Regions from separate parts of the Psychrobacter sp. AOP22-C1-C5 genome, predicted to be linked through region 2. Evidence: predicted binding sites of a transcription regulator. Region 2 holds the regulator's gene; each other region holds the start of a gene.
What was found. The regulator PhoB, encoded in region 2, activates phosphate uptake and scavenging genes when phosphate is short. The targets are predictions, from matches to a motif close to TGTCATNAANCTGTCATAA.
Positions count from the first base shown of each region.

Region 1: ACT3TH_RS03025 (porin) is a predicted target of PhoB. The motif match lies at 2,542-2,560, and genes of this name have one in related genera.
Region 3: pstS (phosphate ABC transporter substrate-binding protein PstS) is a predicted target of PhoB. The motif match lies at 3,232-3,250, and genes of this name have one in related genera.

Region 1 covers NZ_JBQSYC010000002.1:133,140-139,019, forward strand. Annotated here, with positions in the region: gene ACT3TH_RS03020 (CTP synthase) at 1-1,143, opposite strand, end outside; gene ACT3TH_RS03025 (porin) at 1,337-2,404, opposite strand; gene ACT3TH_RS03030 (malate synthase G) at 2,918-5,116, opposite strand; gene ACT3TH_RS03035 (tRNA-(ms[2]io[6]A)-hydroxylase) at 5,690-5,880, shown strand, end outside.
Region 2 covers NZ_JBQSYC010000011.1:47,511-53,390, reverse strand. Annotated here, with positions in the region: gene ACT3TH_RS12205 (M23 family metallopeptidase) at 1-526, shown strand, start outside; gene phoR (phosphate regulon sensor histidine kinase PhoR) at 553-1,644, opposite strand; gene phoB (phosphate regulon transcriptional regulator PhoB) at 1,711-2,415, opposite strand; gene dtd (D-aminoacyl-tRNA deacylase) at 2,554-3,009, opposite strand; gene asd (archaetidylserine decarboxylase) at 3,122-3,958, shown strand; gene ACT3TH_RS12180 (DUF1287 domain-containing protein) at 4,237-4,842, opposite strand; gene ACT3TH_RS12175 (HD domain-containing protein) at 4,938-5,567, opposite strand; gene ACT3TH_RS12170 (isochorismatase family protein) at 5,712-5,880, opposite strand, start outside.
Region 3 covers NZ_JBQSYC010000003.1:81,997-87,876, forward strand. Annotated here, with positions in the region: gene ACT3TH_RS05115 (autotransporter domain-containing protein) at 1-259, opposite strand, end outside; gene thiC (phosphomethylpyrimidine synthase ThiC) at 473-2,602, opposite strand; TPP riboswitch at 2,846-2,976, opposite strand; gene pstS (phosphate ABC transporter substrate-binding protein PstS) at 3,323-4,501, shown strand; gene pstC (phosphate ABC transporter permease subunit PstC) at 4,720-5,673, shown strand; gene pstA (phosphate ABC transporter permease PstA) at 5,857-5,880, shown strand, end outside.

The DNA.
Region 1 (5,880 bases), on a different contig from region 2:
GCAGATACCCAAATACGGCACGTTATTTTCACGTGCATAAGTAATGGCTTTAATTTTGCCATTAGTACCGCGTTCTCCAAAACCGCCAGGTACTAAGATCGCATCAGCACTGCTAAGACGGGCAAACAAATTGTCGTCGCTCTCTAAAACTTCAGCGTCTATATAATCAATCTTGACATCAAGTTTATGAGTGATACCTGCATGTAATAAAGCTTCATTGATAGACTTATAGGCATCAGGTAGCTCGACGTATTTACCAACCATGGCTACAGTAACCGTTTTCTCAGGATTGAGCTGAGCTTCAACTACTTTATCCCAATCACTCAAATCCGCTTCTGGTACATCAAGGCCAAAGCGCTCACAGACTAAGTCATCGAGGTCTTGCTCATGAAGCGTACGCGGTATTTGATAAATACTTTGTGCATCTTCACACATGATAACCGCACGCTCTTCTACATTGGTAAATAGCGCAATCTTACGACGGTTGTCTTGTGAAATATGATGATCAGAGCGACAGATTAAGATATCAGGCTGCAAACCAATAGAACGCAGCTCTTTTACTGAATGCTGGGTAGGTTTGGTCTTGGTCTCGCCTGCACTTGCAATATAAGGCACCAGTGTTAAATGCATCAGCATGGCTCTGTTTCGGCCGAGCTCTACTTGCATCTGACGTACCGCTTCCATAAAGGGTAACGATTCGATATCACCGACAGTACCACCAATCTCGATAATAGCGATATCGTAGCCTTCACCACTGGTCAAGATTTTACTTTTAATCTCATCAGTAATATGTGGAATAACTTGCACAGTACCACCAAGATACTCTCCACGGCGCTCTTTATTCAAGACATTTTGATAGATGCGACCACTAGTGAAGTTATTGCTCTTACTCATTTTTGAATGACGTAAAAAGCGCTCATAGTAGCCCAAATCCAAATCGGTCTCCGCGCCATCTTCGGTCACGAATACTTCGCCATGCTGGAACGGACTCATCGTACCTGGATCGACATTGATATACGGATCCATTTTGGTCATGGTGACAGTCACGCCACGTGCTTCTAAGACCGCTGCTAGAGACGCTGCGGTGATACCTTTTCCTAGTGAGGACACTACCCCACCGGTCACAAATATAAACTTGGTCATAGTATTCTGTCGGTAATTGGTAAAGAAGGATTTTACTAAAAATATGCCATAAAATATAGGGTAAAAGTACAAACTCTTTGAAACTCTTCATTTTTGGCTTGGCGTTCTTATGCACCACTAACTACTTAAATACTCATAACAAAAAAACTCACCCCGAAGGATGAGTTTTTTTAATCAGATTCTAATGGTTAGATTAGAATTTGTATTCTAGACCAGTACCAACTACAACTACTTTAGCATCGCCTCTGGTAGTTACCATAGCGCCGTCATCTGTACTTAATGTTTTAAGATCATCAGCGCTGTTCACACCAGCATAACCATGCATGATGATGTTGTCTTTAAAGAAGTACTGACCACCAACAACGATCTGGTCTGAATCTGAACCATCCCAACCATTCAAGTTGTCAGTTTTGTTGTACTGTGCGTAAACGTTTGCTGGACGAGCAAAGTTAGTTAAGCCCATTAAAGCACTTAAAACTAGACCTTTTTCTTTGCTAGTAGAGCGATCATAGTCATAATCTGCTACTTGGTATAGGGCACCAACTGTTACAGGCGCCGCGATGTATTTACCTAAATCAACAGAAGCGGTACCACGGATGATATCACCATCAATGTTTTGATCTTTGTCATACGCAACACCAGCGGTGAAACCAGTACCTTGATCAAACATCGCTGCAACGCCGAAACCTGCATCGTTGTTGTAGTTTTTATCGTCAGAGCTATACATTGCAGAAAGTTGTAATGGCAGACCATCATACTTTGGTGAAGTCCAGATAACTGAGCTGTTGATACGGCTACTATCAGCCATGTTTAACGCTTCAACAACGTCGCTTTCCATTTCGTTTGTGCCTAGGTTATCCCAATAACCTTGGTTAACAACAACGTTGTTAACTTTGTCTAAGCTAGATTGGTTTTTACCAACGCGGAACTGACCAAACTGTTTGTTGTTGATACCTAGATATGTATCACGATTAGTGAACGTAGCATTGTCACCATCGATGCTTGTGCCATACTCTAACTGATAAATGACGTCAGTGTTAGCAGTCATGGCTTCAGAACCTTTAAAGCCTAGACGTGAAGAATGAGAGTTGATTTTTAACGTGTCTTCATCAAAATCATCCCCTCCACCAATAACGCGTGAATCAAAATCGGCGTTCTCATAGTCAGCAGCTAAGAATGCTTTACCATAGATAGTCGGAGCTGCATTGGCTGCAGATACAGATAGGGCAGCAACTGCTGTAGCTAAAAGTAGTTTTTTCATGGGGTATCTCCACTTTACAATTTTAGTAATAAGCTAGCTATTATTAGCTGATGCTCATAATGGTATCGTCACAAATCCTCAAAGATATAATGTGTAACTGGCTACCGAGATTAGTCAGAAACAAGTGTGGCGAAGTTCTATTACAGTAAGATGAAAAAAACCATGACTTACATAACTTAGATCAAAAACGTAACTGCCATGTAAACTTTGGTCTTTATCGTTCCGTTGCGTAACATCCGTTACCAAACTCATACTTCGAATACAAGCATAACAACTTTGACATAATTTGCAACATATTTTTTCGCTTTTTAAATGTGAGATTCGGTAAATATTGTTTCTATCATTTAAGGCTAACAATTGTAAGAAAATGCCCGATGAGTCACATAATAGAGAACACAATCGCTTCGTAACGTACCTTTAATTCACAAAAATAAGCACTACTTACCCGTGGATAAATAGCGCTTATAAAAACGATATGTTTTATTTAATAGGCGTTGCGATGAGCAAATTGGCTTAGCAATTGGCTTTTAAGTCGAGGCGCGCTTGATGCAACAATGGTTCAGTATAGCCACTGGGCTGCTCACGCCCTTTAAAGACCAAATCGCAGGCGGCTTTGAAGGCATACGAGTGCTCAAAGTCATTAGCCATCGGCTGATAATCCCGATCATCAGCATTTTGCTCATCGACGACTTTTGCCATCCGCTTCATCGTGTCCATCACCTGATCTTCACTGACCACATTATGGTGCAACCAGTTAGCGATATGCTGACTTGAAATACGTAACGTCGCGCGGTCTTCCATAAGACCAACATCATTGATATCTGGTACTTTAGAGCAACCTACCCCTTGATTCACCCAGCGCACCACATAACCTAAGATACCCTGAGCATTGTTTTCAATCTCTTGCTGCTTTTGTTCTTCTGTCCAATTGGTGTCTTTTGCCAATGGAATGGTTAAGATATCGTCTAAGCTTGCACGTTTACGAGATTTTAGGCTGTCTTGTACATCAGCGACATTCACTTCATGATAATGCATACTGTGCAAGGTTGCGCCCGTCGGTGAGGGAACCCAAGCAGTGGTAGCACCAGACTTTGGATGTGCGGACTTGGTGTCCATCATCTCTTTCATCTCATCAGGTTTTGCCCACATGCCTTTACCAATCTGAGCATGGCCTTGTAGCCCTGTCTCTAAGCCAATATCAACGTTCCACTGCTCATACGCTGGCTGCCATGCCTGCGACTTCATCTCGCCTTTTGGCACGAACGGCCCTGCATTCATACTGGTATGCATCTCGTCACCCGTACGATCGAGGAAGCCTGTATTAATAAAAATGACGCGCTCTTTTGCTTGGCGAATGGCCTCTTTTAGATTGACCGTCATGCGACGCTCTTCATCCATGATGCCAATTTTAATGGTATGACGTTCTAAGCCCAATAAATCTTCTGAGGCATTAAACAAGTCATTGGCCATTTTTACTTCTTCAGGGCCGTGCATTTTTGGTTTAACAATATACATGGAGCCTTTGCGCGAGTTCGATAACTCGCTTCTGCCTTGCAGGTCATTGAGCGACAGCAGCGGCGTAACCAAACCGTCCATCAGTCCTTCAAAGATTTCCTCGAAGCCCTCTCCCAAATCAACCAAGATTGCAGGGTTCTGCATCAAGTGACCAACGTTACGGATGAGCAATAGAGAACGACCCGGCAAGATTAGCTTGCCGCCATCTGGCGTATTGTATTCGCGGTCTGGGTTTTGTCGACGAGTGCTCGTCTTGCCACCTTTTTCAAAAGTTTCTTGCAAGTCACCATTCATTAAACCGAGCCAGTTACGATACACTTCCACTTTTTCTTCTGCATCAACGGCAGCGATTGAATCTTCACAATCTTGGATGGCCGTAATCGCGGACTCAAGAAGCACGTCTTTAATGTTTGCTGGATCGTCTTTGCCGACCGGATGGTTGGTATCTATCTGAATCTCTACATGCAGGCCATTATTTTTTAATAAAATACCTGTTGGTTTTTCGGCTTCATCTACGAAACCAACAAACTGAGCCGGATCTTTTAGCTGTGTACTATTGTTTCCTTGAACAATTTCAAGCTGCCCATCAACCACTCTAAAACCTGTCACATCATTATAAGAACCTGATGCCAAAGCAAAATGTTCATCTAAGAATTTTTTGGCATACGCGACAACTGCAGCGCCGCGAGTTGGATTGTAACCACCTTTGGCTTCTTGACCATTTTCATCACTGATGACATCAGTACCGTATAGGGCATCGTACAAGCTGCCCCAACGTGCATTGGTTGCGTTCAGTGCGTAACGAGCATTACGTACTGGTACTACCAGCTGCGGTCCGGCGATGTGGGCAATTTCATCATCCACATTTTCTGTACTGACCGTAAAGTCATCGCCTTCTGGCAATAGGTAGCCTATCTCTTGTAAGAATGTTTTATAAGCAGGATAATCAATATTGCCGTCTTTGGTAGGGTGTTGTAGGTGCCATTGATCAATCTGTGCTTGAATTTTGTCACGAGTTTCTAGCAGCGCTTTGTTGCGCGGGGTGAATTCTCTAATGACTTTTTCAAAACCTGACCAATAACTCTCTGAATCAACACCGACTTTTGGCAGCACTTCGTTTTCAATAAAGTCATACAACTGCTGGTCAATGGCAAGGCTGCCTTTTTGAATACGATTGGCGTTAGAAGACTGGCTCATGTTGTTATCCTTATCTGTTCGTGAGGTTTTTAAATACGAAATTACTGCCGCAATGATTGAAGAATATTGTCGGTCTGGCATCTGTTCCCAACTTAGATGACATACGAAGCAAACTTATTGTCTTATATAAATGTAGCGTCTAGCTATCGCGGCGCTCATGGCTTTTATCCAAATGAAGCCAAGCAAATCTTGTCTGCACATCTATTACTTTAGATCGCGTTTGCAATTGTTATAATATGCACTATCAATGATTACGTGACTATTAAGCAGTAAAATAGAATAATTAGTGAGATAAAATATGACTAAAGCAAAATCTCATCCTACTATCAAATAATAAAATAAACAAGGGAATGCCATTCACTAAATAAATGTCTAGGTTGTAGAATAATGATAACCTATGTGTTGTCTGCGCTAAGCGCATTTATTGACGATGACAAGTAAGATAATATGAGACGTAAACAACCTATCAGTTGTCACTACTAGAGTGATTTATCATTAACCACTATCTATACTTGATCAGAATGCACCAAACATTTAACTGTGACCAAAACTATGAATAAAGAAAGTAAAAGTATGAAGTCGAATCCTATTAGCGATAGCGTTACTAATGACAACAATCCGGTGGAAGATAGCGTCGATATCGCACAACTGCGAACACCGATAAAGGTGGATCTGTCCCCTGTTTATAGTTTTTTGGGTGCTCGAACCACGCAGTCATGGGTAGATGCTGCTATCGAAAATCTACCATTAATTATTCAGGATCA
Region 2 (5,880 bases):
AGCAGCTGTGCTACTAATGCTATTATTCGTGTTCGACAAGCTACTGCCAAGCCTCAGCCAACAAACGCAGTCATTTGTGACGGCAAAATGGCAACAACTGAGCCTAATGCAACAAGAACCACCCACAGAAAACAGCTTACCCAATCCACTGCCTGGACAAGGCTTGACCGATACGTGGGGCGCTGCGCGTAGCCAAGGCCGCTCACATGAAGGGATTGATATTTTTGCCGCACGAGGTACACCGATACAGACCACAACGCAAGGCATCGTCAGCAAAGTCGGCGAAAACAATTTAGGTGGTCGCGTGGTGGTGGTGGTTGGACCAGGGGGTGCAGGACATTACTATGCGCATTTAGAAGATTACGCTGACATCTCTCCTAATGACTGGGTGAATGCTGGCGACGTCATCGGTTATGTCGGTGACAGTGGCAACGCAAAAGGCACACCGCCCCATCTTCATTATGGGATTTATATTAATGGCAGCGCTGTTAACCCATATCCACTAATGCAAAAAACAAGTGATTGAGTACAGCCAGAGCAAAAGAATTAATATCAGCTCGTAGAAGCAGGTCGAATATAAGCTGCTGGGAACACCATACTGAATGTCGACCCCACCCCTTCTACCGACTCAATTTGCAAGGCAGCATCATGTTGATACAAGACGTGTTTCACAATGGCTAACCCCAATCCTGTACCACCTGTCGCTCGGCTGCGACCTTTATCGATACGATAAAAGCGTTCAGTCAAACGCGCAATATGCTGCGGTGCAATGCCGATACCATTGTCTTCTACAGCAAATCGGCAACCCTCTGAGGTTTTTGTCCAGCTAATAGCGATATTGCCGCCCTTTGGTGTGTACTTAATCGCATTAATCACGAGATTGGATAAGGCACTGTTCAGGTACATCTCTGAGCCATATAACCCATCGTACGTGTCTATTTGCAAGTGAATAATATGTCCGTACTCTTGGTTATACGCCTGCGCATCATCATAGACGTTGGTCAGTAGTCTGGTCATGTCAATATAGTTAAGCTCGTGCGTCTCTTCGATTTCAATTCGAGACAACAACAATAAGTCATTAACGATTCTATTCATGCGAGCAGTCTGCTGAGTCATTAGCTCAAAACCACGGCGCCAATGGGGCGGCATATCAGGTTGATCTGAGAAGTTTTCTAGATAACCCATCATGACTGTCAATGGTGTGCGCAATTCATGCGAGACATTGGCCACAAAGTCGCGACGCATCTCTTCTAAATGCTGCAAACGCGTCACGTCATAAATAATCAGCAACTTCTCATCACCAAAAGGTGTGAGCTCACATTTTAGATATCGTTTAGGGTCTTGCCACGATTCTATATGCACGCCATCATCGTGTGTTGTGGTTGCCTGATAATACTGGCGAAATTCAGGTACCCTGATGAAATCAAAAATACTCTTGCCCTCATCACCCGACTGCAATAACAATAAGTCTTGAGCGGCTTGATTCCACCACTCCAAATTGTCATCTTCATTGAGCAAAATCACTGCATCTCTTAAGGCTCGTAGAGCACTTCTGATTTTTGTCAGCTGATTTGAAGCATGGTCGTGAGAGACTGGTTCTGACTGACTCTGTAGATCACTCTTTATTGTCATTATTTTGCTCATTCATCATCCTTACCACCATTCGCTGTTTTATTAAGTTGCGACTGCGGTGAGACTGCTTATAGTAAGTTATATGGGTGTAATAAGATTAGAAAATCGATAGCCTGTACCGCGAACGGTTTGTATCAAGGTATCACAATCATAGGGCCGTAGTAATGTACGCAAGCGCTTGATATGTACATCAATGGTTCTGTCTTCAATATAGACGTTGCCGCCCCATACCTGATCTAGCAGTTGTGTGCGCGTATAGGCGCGCTCTGGATGACTCATAAAAAATGCCAGCAACCGATATTCGGTAGGACCAACATCCACGACTTGACCAGCCGCTGTCACGCGTTGACTTCTTGGATCTAAGCTAAGCTTTCCTATTTCGATAGATTTGTCACTACTGAGCGCATTACTACGGCGCAACACCGCTTTGATTCTTGATATCAATTCACGCGTAGAAAACGGCTTGGTCATATAGTCATCGGCACCCGCATCAAGGCCATGTACCTTGCTGTCTTCTTCGCTTTTGGCGGTCAGCATAATGACGGGTATCTCAGAGAGTAGATCGTCGTTCTTTAGCATGCGACAAAAATCCACCCCGCTTTTATCGCCCGGCAACATCCAATCCAATAAAATGAGCGCTGGTCTATGATCCACTACTTGTTGATGCGCCTCTGACACGTCTGCTGCTTGCAGACTATCAAACCCAGCCATCTCTAGTGTCATGACAACCATTTCACGAATTGCAGGTTCATCTTCAACAATCAAAATTTGCTCATTATACATACAGCATTCTCAGTGTTAGAGTACAAAATTTGGCATGTAAAAAAGGCGATAGACATTCGCCGTCTTCTGGCTATTAAACGAATTAATTGTGACAACTTGATGACATTCATTTTTTATGTGTCATATATGTCATATAGCTTAACGCACTTCTAATAAAAAGTTTAGTGGTCCGTCATTGATACTCTCAACTTGCATATCCGCCCCAAACTGACCAGTAGCAACGGTAGGGTGTTGTGTTTTAGCATAATCAACCAATTGGGCGAATAGAGCCTGCGCGGCCTCAGGTGCCATCGCGCACCCAAAATCAGGACGACGTCCTTTGTCTGTTTTTGCCATCAAGGTAAACTGCGATACCAGCAATAACCCGCCACCCACTTGCTGAACATTTTTATCAAGTTTACCGCTCTTAGCAGGGTCATCTTCGTTTTCAAAAATACGATACGTTAGAATTTTGTCAATCATTCGCTGCGCGGTTTGTAGGTCATCCTCATGCCCCAAACCAATATAAGCCAGCAGTCCTTGCTCAATGGCACCGATACAGTACTCATCGACTTCGACACTAGCACGGCGTACTCGTTGTATAAGTGCTTTCATTTACAGACTCCTTATAGATTATGGTCATACAATCATACGCTGTCCATGGTAAAATACTGCCATTCATTTGCCTATGACTTATTACATCAAACCTTATCTTGGTAGCCTTATTATGAATTTATTCACAACCTTACAACAGCTTGTCCCGCAGCAGCAGCTGAGTAAAGTCGCTGGGCGTTTGGCCGCCAGTCGTCACCCGTATGTTAAACGCACGTTCATTCGCAGCTTTGCCAAAGCGTACAACGTCAGCTTGGATGAGTATGAGCGCCAAAGCCTTAATGCATATGAAAGCTTCAATGACTTTTTTACGCGTGAGCTTAAAGAAGACGCTCGTCCCATCGATGCCACAGTTGACGGCATCGTCAGTCCTGCGGATGGTATCATCTCTCAGCTAGGGCAGATTGACGACCATAAATTATTCCAAGCAAAAGGTCGCTATTATGATGTTGGACAACTGCTTGCCGATAGTGAAGATGGTCGTTATTTTGCCGACGGCAGTTTTGCGACCGTTTATCTCGCGCCAAGTAACTATCACCGTGTCCACATGCCGTTCGCTGGTACGTTGACCAAGACTCGTTATGTGCCTGGTACGTTGTTTTCTGTCAATACTGTCACGGCTGCTAACGTGCCTGACTTATTCGCACGTAATGAGCGTCTGGTGTGTATGTTTGATACCAAATACGGCAAAGCAGCAGTAGTGATGGTTGGTGCGATGATTGTCGCGGGTATCGAGACAGTAGCGACGGGCAAAATTAACCGTACTGATGACATACAAGAAGCAGACCATGACATGCGCTTTGAAAAAGGCGATGAACTTGGACGTTTTTATTTGGGATCAACGGCTATCGTCGTGCTACCAAAAGCGGCGAAAGCAGACTGGCAAGACAGCATGAAAGCCAACAGTGTGGTAAAAATGGGCGAGCTATTAGGCGTCACTACTGCCCCGTAAACTTGCGCTATCCTAACGAATAAAAAAGCCCAATGAGACGTAGATGATGACGTGTCGTTGGGCTTTTTATTTACTATTGATTTGCAGAAGAAGGACGGGGCGATATAGTCGATTCACCTTAAAAAGAGTACGGTTCCACTGGTGTAAATTTTGCGAAGCATCTGTCACGCTTGCGAACCGCCAGCGAGGAAAATTTATACCAGTAGAACATGACGACTGTATGTACCACTTTTATTTTGGATTGACTATAATAAGCACGGCTAGATTACGGACAGCAATTAATAACGAAAATGGCCCTTTATAGGATAAGCAAACAAAATATTTTCTTCTTGTGTGCCCTGTCCGATATTATGAATAATCAGCGGCGTCCCATCAGCTGCTACCTTGTCTGAGACAATACCTATGTGAGGTAAGTTACTCTTTGGCAAACGCCATGACACGATATCGCCTGTTTGAAAGCTGGCTTTATCAGTAATCGATAACGTCTGTCCATTCCTTGCAAAAAATACTTCGAGATTGGGTACACGGCGGTGGTCGATATTTTTATCGGTTGACTTGAGTCCCCAATTTTTTGGATAAGCAGACCAATTGGATTTCATGTCGTGATTAACCAGCTGCTGTAGATCCATATTTTGCAAACGATAGGCGCGAATAACGACATCGGTACAGACGCCCGTTTCTATGGGTACATCGCCGCGCGGAAATTCGAGTTTACGATAAGCTGGATCATAACTTGTGGTAACACCGATCTGTTTTTTGGCATCCTGCGCCAATTTATCGCCACTACTGAGGGGCGAACCCGCTTGAGCCAATTGCGCAAAGCCCAGCACACCTATAAAAACCAGCGACTTGTATAATGTTCTATAAGTTACAGGTACTATCATGTATCACTCTCTTTTTTGTTAAACGAACCATTACTATTTTAGCTCAGACGTTTTAAGTATAAATTATAAAATAGGTAGACGATAACGCTGACCTTTTATAAATCTACTAGCCACCCTTGCTCAGTTGCATATTCAATATTTTTCGTTAGCCAATCATGGATGGTAGGGAAACTGTCTTTAATAAATGCCAATGCACCTGCGACTTGTGAGCGCGTTACCTCAGACTCAATCCATGTTTTACCATCAGTATTAAGATTGAGCAAAAACGGCAACAAACGATCAACCACTCTAAGCAGTTCAGCCTCTTTGCTACTACCCGTTTCTTGCTCCTCCCAAATCTCATTCAAAGTTGTGATGCCATTGCCCCGCTCTGCTTGTAGTCGAGCGATACCTGCCCGCTCTTCAAGGTGCGCTGAACTACGACTGCTTGCGAATAAAAACGTATCTCCCGCGTCAATCTCACCCAAGTCATGAACCATCGCCATCTTGAGTAATTTTTCATGATTAACATCCAACTCAAACAGCTCAGCGATAGACCAACATGCCATCGCCAAATGCCAAGAATGCTCAGCAGAATTTTCTCGGCGCGTGGTACTGGTGACATAACTGCGGCGATTGACACGTTTGAGCGCATCGAGTTCTAATAAAAAATGGATGACATTATCGATATCAATATTTGAGGCAATTGCTGGATTGGTCAGCGATTTATACGTGTTTGTAGACATATTTTTCTCTGATTAAAAATAAGACAGCGCTTGTATTATCAAGCGCTGTCTCTATGAAGATGATTTTAAATGGCCAATACATCAATGCAGGGTTAATGCCAAAATTGCGCAATTAACTCCCTGACGCTTTATTCGATCAGTCAGCTACTTAATCAAATTGCTAATGGTTTTAAACGCAGGATCTTGGCTACTGCGGCACAGCTCGAACAAAATAGACTCAACGGTGCTAATCACTCCACCTGCACGGCGAATACGGCGAATCGCTTGCTTTTTATCATAAGGATAGCGTGAGCCGACCGCATCGCCGATGATG
Region 3 (5,880 bases), on a different contig from region 2:
GTTCAGTTCCTTGATTGCTAACCGTATCATTTTCAACAAAATATGCATCATCATTTATCGTCGTCGTCTGACCATTGTCATAGGTAACTGCCAGCGCCGAACCAGAAGCACAAAGCACAGTTACAGCTAGTGGCGTAAGTAAAAGCTTGGTCGCGACTTGAGACTTACCAGAAGACTTACCGCGCGATTTGGCAAGCTCAGACACGCACTGGTAAACACCTAGAGAATGGTTAAAAACAACACGATAGACATGATTCATAAATGTACCTTAACAGTAGACAGTGAGGACATAACAATTGCTTGTAAAGTTACCCGTATCTTACTCTAAGTAATGGATTTGTCTATCTATTTTTACACAAATGTTTATATTCTAAAATACGCACATAAGCTATCAACTATATTCTTATTAAAAAGCCCGAACCTAATAATTAGGTTCGAGCTTTATTCTCTAATATTTTTATACTAGCGTCCGTTAAACCTCTTTATATAACTGACGTCCTTCTTCATGATATTTCCCAGCCATTTCCGCCATACCTTGACGTACTTCTTCAGCACTCGCTTCGCCTACTTGCCCTACAAGTTCAGTATCTACTTCTTTAATCTGATGACCTATGTCCGTTAAGTCGCCCGTTTGTGGCGTGACTCCTTTGTTAATCACTTTTTGATTAGCTGCATCTTTGTCCAGTCCTGCTGCATAATCACGCACGTTTTGGGTGATCTTCATGGAGCAAAATTTTGGTCCACACATGGAGCAAAAGTGCGCGGATTTATGAGCGTCTTTTGGCAAAGTTTCGTCATGAAATTCACGTGCCGTATCAGGATCAAGCGCCAGATTGAATTGATCGTCCCAGCGGAACTCAAAACGTGCTTTGGATAAGGCATTGTCACGTGCCTGTGCGCCGGGATGTCCTTTTGCAAGGTCAGCGGCATGGGCGGCAATCTTATATGTAATAATGCCGTCTTTGACGTCCTTTTTATTAGGCAAACCCAAATGCTCTTTAGGGGTGACGTAGCAAAGCATGGCCGTACCAAACCAGCCAATCATCGCCGCACCAATGGCGCTGGTGATATGATCGTATCCTGGTGCAATATCAGTCGTTAAAGGTCCTAACGTATAAAATGGCGCGTCTGCACACAGCTCAAGCTGTAAATCCATATTTTCTTTAATACGGTTCATCGCCACGTGTCCCGGCCCTTCAATCATGACTTGTACGTCATGTTGCCATGCCACTTTGGTCAACTCACCCAAGGTTTTAAGTTCGCCAAATTGCGCTTCGTCATTGGCATCTTGCAAACAGCCAGGACGCAGACCATCACCTAAGCTAAATGCCACATCATATTGCTTCATAATCTCGCAGATATCTTCGAAATGCGTGTATAAAAAGCTTTCTTTATGATGCGCAAGGCACCACTGCGCCATGATAGAGCCACCACGGGACACGATCCCTGTTAAGCGATTCGCGGTCAGCGGTACATAGCGGAGCAGGACACCTGCGTGAATGGTGAAGTAATCAACGCCTTGTTCTGCTTGTTCAATCAAGGTATCACGGAAAATCTCCCATGTGAGATCCTCTGCTACACCATCGACTTTTTCGAGTGCTTGATAAATGGGTACGGTGCCAATCGGCACAGGCGAATTGCGAATCAACCATTCGCGCGTTTCGTGGATATGATTGCCCGTTGATAAATCCATGATAGTGTCCGCGCCCCAACGCGTCGCCCATGTCATTTTTGATACCTCTTCATCAATGGAAGAACCAAGCGCTGAGTTACCGATATTAGCATTGATTTTCACCAAGAAATTGCGACCGATAATCATCGGTTCGGACTCAGGGTGATTGATGTTATTAGGGATGATGGCGCGTCCAGCAGCAACTTCACTGCGCACAAATTCAGGCGTGATAATTTTGGGTGTATTGGCACCAAAACTTTCACCTTCATGTTGACGCCTATCGGTCAGCTCATGCTGCTTTTGGGTTTCGCGAATGGCAATATATTCCATCTCAGGCGTGATGATGCCGCAACGGGCGTAATGCATTTGCGTGACATTGCCTGAGAAACCATTGCCTGTCTTAGCGCGACGTGGCTTATCGATATGAGCGAATCTTAGGTTGGCTGTGCTGATATCGCGGGCGCGTGCTTGTCCGTATGAGCTGGATAAACCGTTTAATTGTTCGGTGTCGCCGCGTTCTGCAATCCAGTCGGCGCGCAATTTTGGTAGGCCACGAGTTAAGTCGATATCGACGGTGGGATCGGTATAAACACCTGAAGTGTCATAAACATAAAACGGTGGGTTTCGTTCCCAATTTGCCTCATCCGTGCCTTGAATAGGTGTTGGATCAAGAGTGATTTCGCGCATGGGTACTTGAATATCAGGACGCGTGCCTTCGATATAGACTTTTTTGGAGGCGGGGAGGATACGATGCAGATCGCGAGCGTCTTCTTCAAAACGCGTGTCACCTGCTGCACGGTGGGCAGGGGTTTTTAGCGCCTCTGATTTTTTGTCCGTTTTACTGCTCGACTTATCAGCAGGTTTCGGAATAGCAGACGTGTCATTATCTGGAGTGTAGATTTGGGTGGTCTGTACGTTTGAATGTGTCATATGCTGTCCTAGCGTGTTGGTTTTTGAATAAAATCAACACCGCCAGTAGCTGCGGGGGTGGCGCTATGGGATACAGACAAATGCAATCATAAAGCAGACAGACTATCGCACTGAAAGTGGTAAGTCGTCTTTAGACGATTGCTAGGCACAGCTAATTATTAAAACCATACGTCCGCAGATAAAAACGCTGCTAAACATTGGCAATAATAAAAAGGCATTTCTGCGCGCCCTTTGTACATATAGAACATAGGCTTAAGACTTCCCTGCGTCGGTACTAACCGCATCAGGTTCGGCGGGTGATCTCTCAGCGAATGTATCAAGGCGACTACTTTAAAAAAGTAGGCCAATAACACACCGCACCCCGAGTCTGTCAGTGTTGTAAATCAACTTTATACTAGCAAAATTCTACCCTGACGGCTAATGGTATTTAGGAAAGATATTCTGCTAAAAAGGGAATGCAGCATGAATGATACAAATCCCCCGCAGCTTCGGTCAGCAATAACGCAGCAAGCAAGAAAAATATGTACCACTCACGTACCATCATGTCGCCTATCTGTTTTTTACTATTGACGATAGACGCCTGAAAAAAGGTTTAATGAATGTGAGCGAAAATGAAAGATAAAAGTGGTTGTCATCAAACTGTCATAAAAACTTGTCAATATATCCCGCATGTCACAAACAATGTTTTTTTGTATCGTTGTTAAACTTTAGGAGTCCTACATGCGTTATTCATTATTAGCAGTGGCCGTCAGCTGTACATTAGTACTTACGGCATGTAACAAATCGACTGATACGACAGAGCCAGCTGCTGATACTAGTAGTGCTCCTGTTACAACCACTGAAACTACTGGCAATGCAACTACCGGTGCCGCCCCTGCTGCTGGCACAGGTTTTAAATCTGCTGAAAATATCGCAATGAACATCACAGGCGCTGGCGCTTCGTTCCCGCAGCCTATTTATGCTAAATGGTCTGCTGACTATAACGCTGACACTGGTGGTCAGGTTAACTATCAATCAATCGGTTCTTCTGGCGGTATCAAACAAATCCAGTCAAAAACAGTAGACTTCGGTGCTTCTGATGCGCCTATGACTCCTGAAGAGCTTGAGGAAGCGGGTCTTATTCAGTTTCCAACGGTCATCGGCGGCGTAGTACCAATCGTTAATATCGATGGTATTGAGCCAGGCGCGTTGAAGTTGGATGGTGAAACCCTAGCCAATATTTATTTGGGTAAAATTAGCAAATGGAATGATCCTGCTATCACAGCATTGAACCCAGATTTAACGCTACCTGATGCAGCTATTACGACAGTATTCCGTTCAGACGGTTCAGGTACAACCTTTAACTTCACAGATTATTTGGCTAAAGTTTCAACTGATTGGAAGGATACAGTCGGTGTTGATAAAACGGTTAAATGGCCAACGTCTGCGACTGGTGCTGGTGGTAAAGGTAACGAAGGCGTTTCAAGCTACGTCAACCGTATGAAAAACTCTATCGGCTATGTTGAGTATGCCTACGCTAAACAAAACAACATGTCACACACAGCGCTTAAAAACGCAGCTGGTAACTTCGTACAGCCTTCTGCAGAAACGTTTGCAGCGGCAGGTGACATTGACTGGTCAAAAGAAGAAGGTTTTTACAAAGTTATTACCAACTCTGAAACTGCTCAAGCATGGCCAATCGCTGCAGCGACATTCATCTTGGTACACAAACAACCAGAGAATCCTCAGCAAGTGGCTGGCGTATTGAACTTCTTTGATTGGGCCTATAGCCAAGGCGATGATGATGCCATGGCATTAGATTATGTTCCTTTCTCAGATACTGCTGTAGCACTATTCAAAGCAAAATGGAATGACGTAAAAGGCAGCGATGGACAACCTGTTTATAAGCCAGCACAGTAACCAGTTTATTCTAATCATTGTTTAATAATGTTCCAGTTACCCTCTCAAATCACTATTCTCCGGTAGTGGTTTGAGAGGTTTTATCACAGCAAATTTAATCTTCATCTTGATGGATTGTACTGATAAACATATCCACTTCTGCTTTTTAAGTTTGTTGTCATAAAACCTGCGTAATTCTTCCAATATTTTGACTCGATCTATTCAATGCTGAGACACTTATGAATGACTTAAGGTCCCAATTGGCTAAACAAAGACGTTACGATACGTTGTTTGTCAATGCAACCAAGGCTTTTGCCATACTTGTACTCTTATCTCTAGGCGGTATTTTACTTTCCTTAATCGTTGGAGCATGGCCGAGCATTCAAGAATTTGGTCTTGGCTTTTATACCAGCAATAACTGGGATACGGTTTCTAATGAGTATGGTGCGTTAGCGCCTATTTACGGCACATTAGTGACATCGTTTATTGCCATTATGATTGCCGTACCAGTCAGTTTTGGTATTGCCATATTTTTGACTGAGATGTGCCCTAAGTTTTTAAAGAAACCTCTTGGCATTGCTATTGAGCTGCTGGCAGGTATCCCCTCCATTATTTATGGTATGTGGGGATTGTTTGTATTCGCGCCTTTCTTTGGCGATCATATTCAGCCATGGTTTATTGAACATGTGGGGCCGTTGCCTATTATTGGTAAGCTGTTCACTGGTGCGCCAATGGGACTGGGCTTGTTCACCGCATCATTGGTGCTTGCCATCATGATTATTCCTTTTATCGCTGCCACCATGCGTGATGTTTTTTCTGTTGTGCCAGACTTATTAAAAGAGTCAGCTTATGGCATGGGCGCGACGACTTGGGAAGTTATGTTCAAGATTATCTTGCCTTATACCAAAGCGGGTGTCGTCGGCGGTGTCATTTTGGGACTGGGACGAGCACTGGGTGAAACGATGGCAGTGACTTTCTTAATTGGTAACGCCTTTAACATCAGTCCAAGTTTGTTTACGTCGGGCGTCACGATTACCTCAGCCTTGGCGAACGAGTTTGCTGAAGCTTCTAGTGAGCTACATCTGGCTTCTTTACTACATTTAGGCTTAATCCTATTTGTCATTACCTTCATTGTGCTGTCTCTTGCGAAGCTTATGCTCATGCGCATGGACAATAAAGCAGGCAACCGATAGTCATTCGGCGGCCTGAGATTTTGATGGTTATCGGTATTGACAAAAAAACGGGACACAAATTTTATGCTTTCTAACAATACAATCAATGCGCCACTGCCAGTTAACACAGGTTTTGAAGGTCGTTATAACCGAAGCCTCTATAACAAGCGCCGCTGGACCAATAAACTTGGTCTAGGCTTTGCAATGTCGGCGATGGTTTTTGGTTTG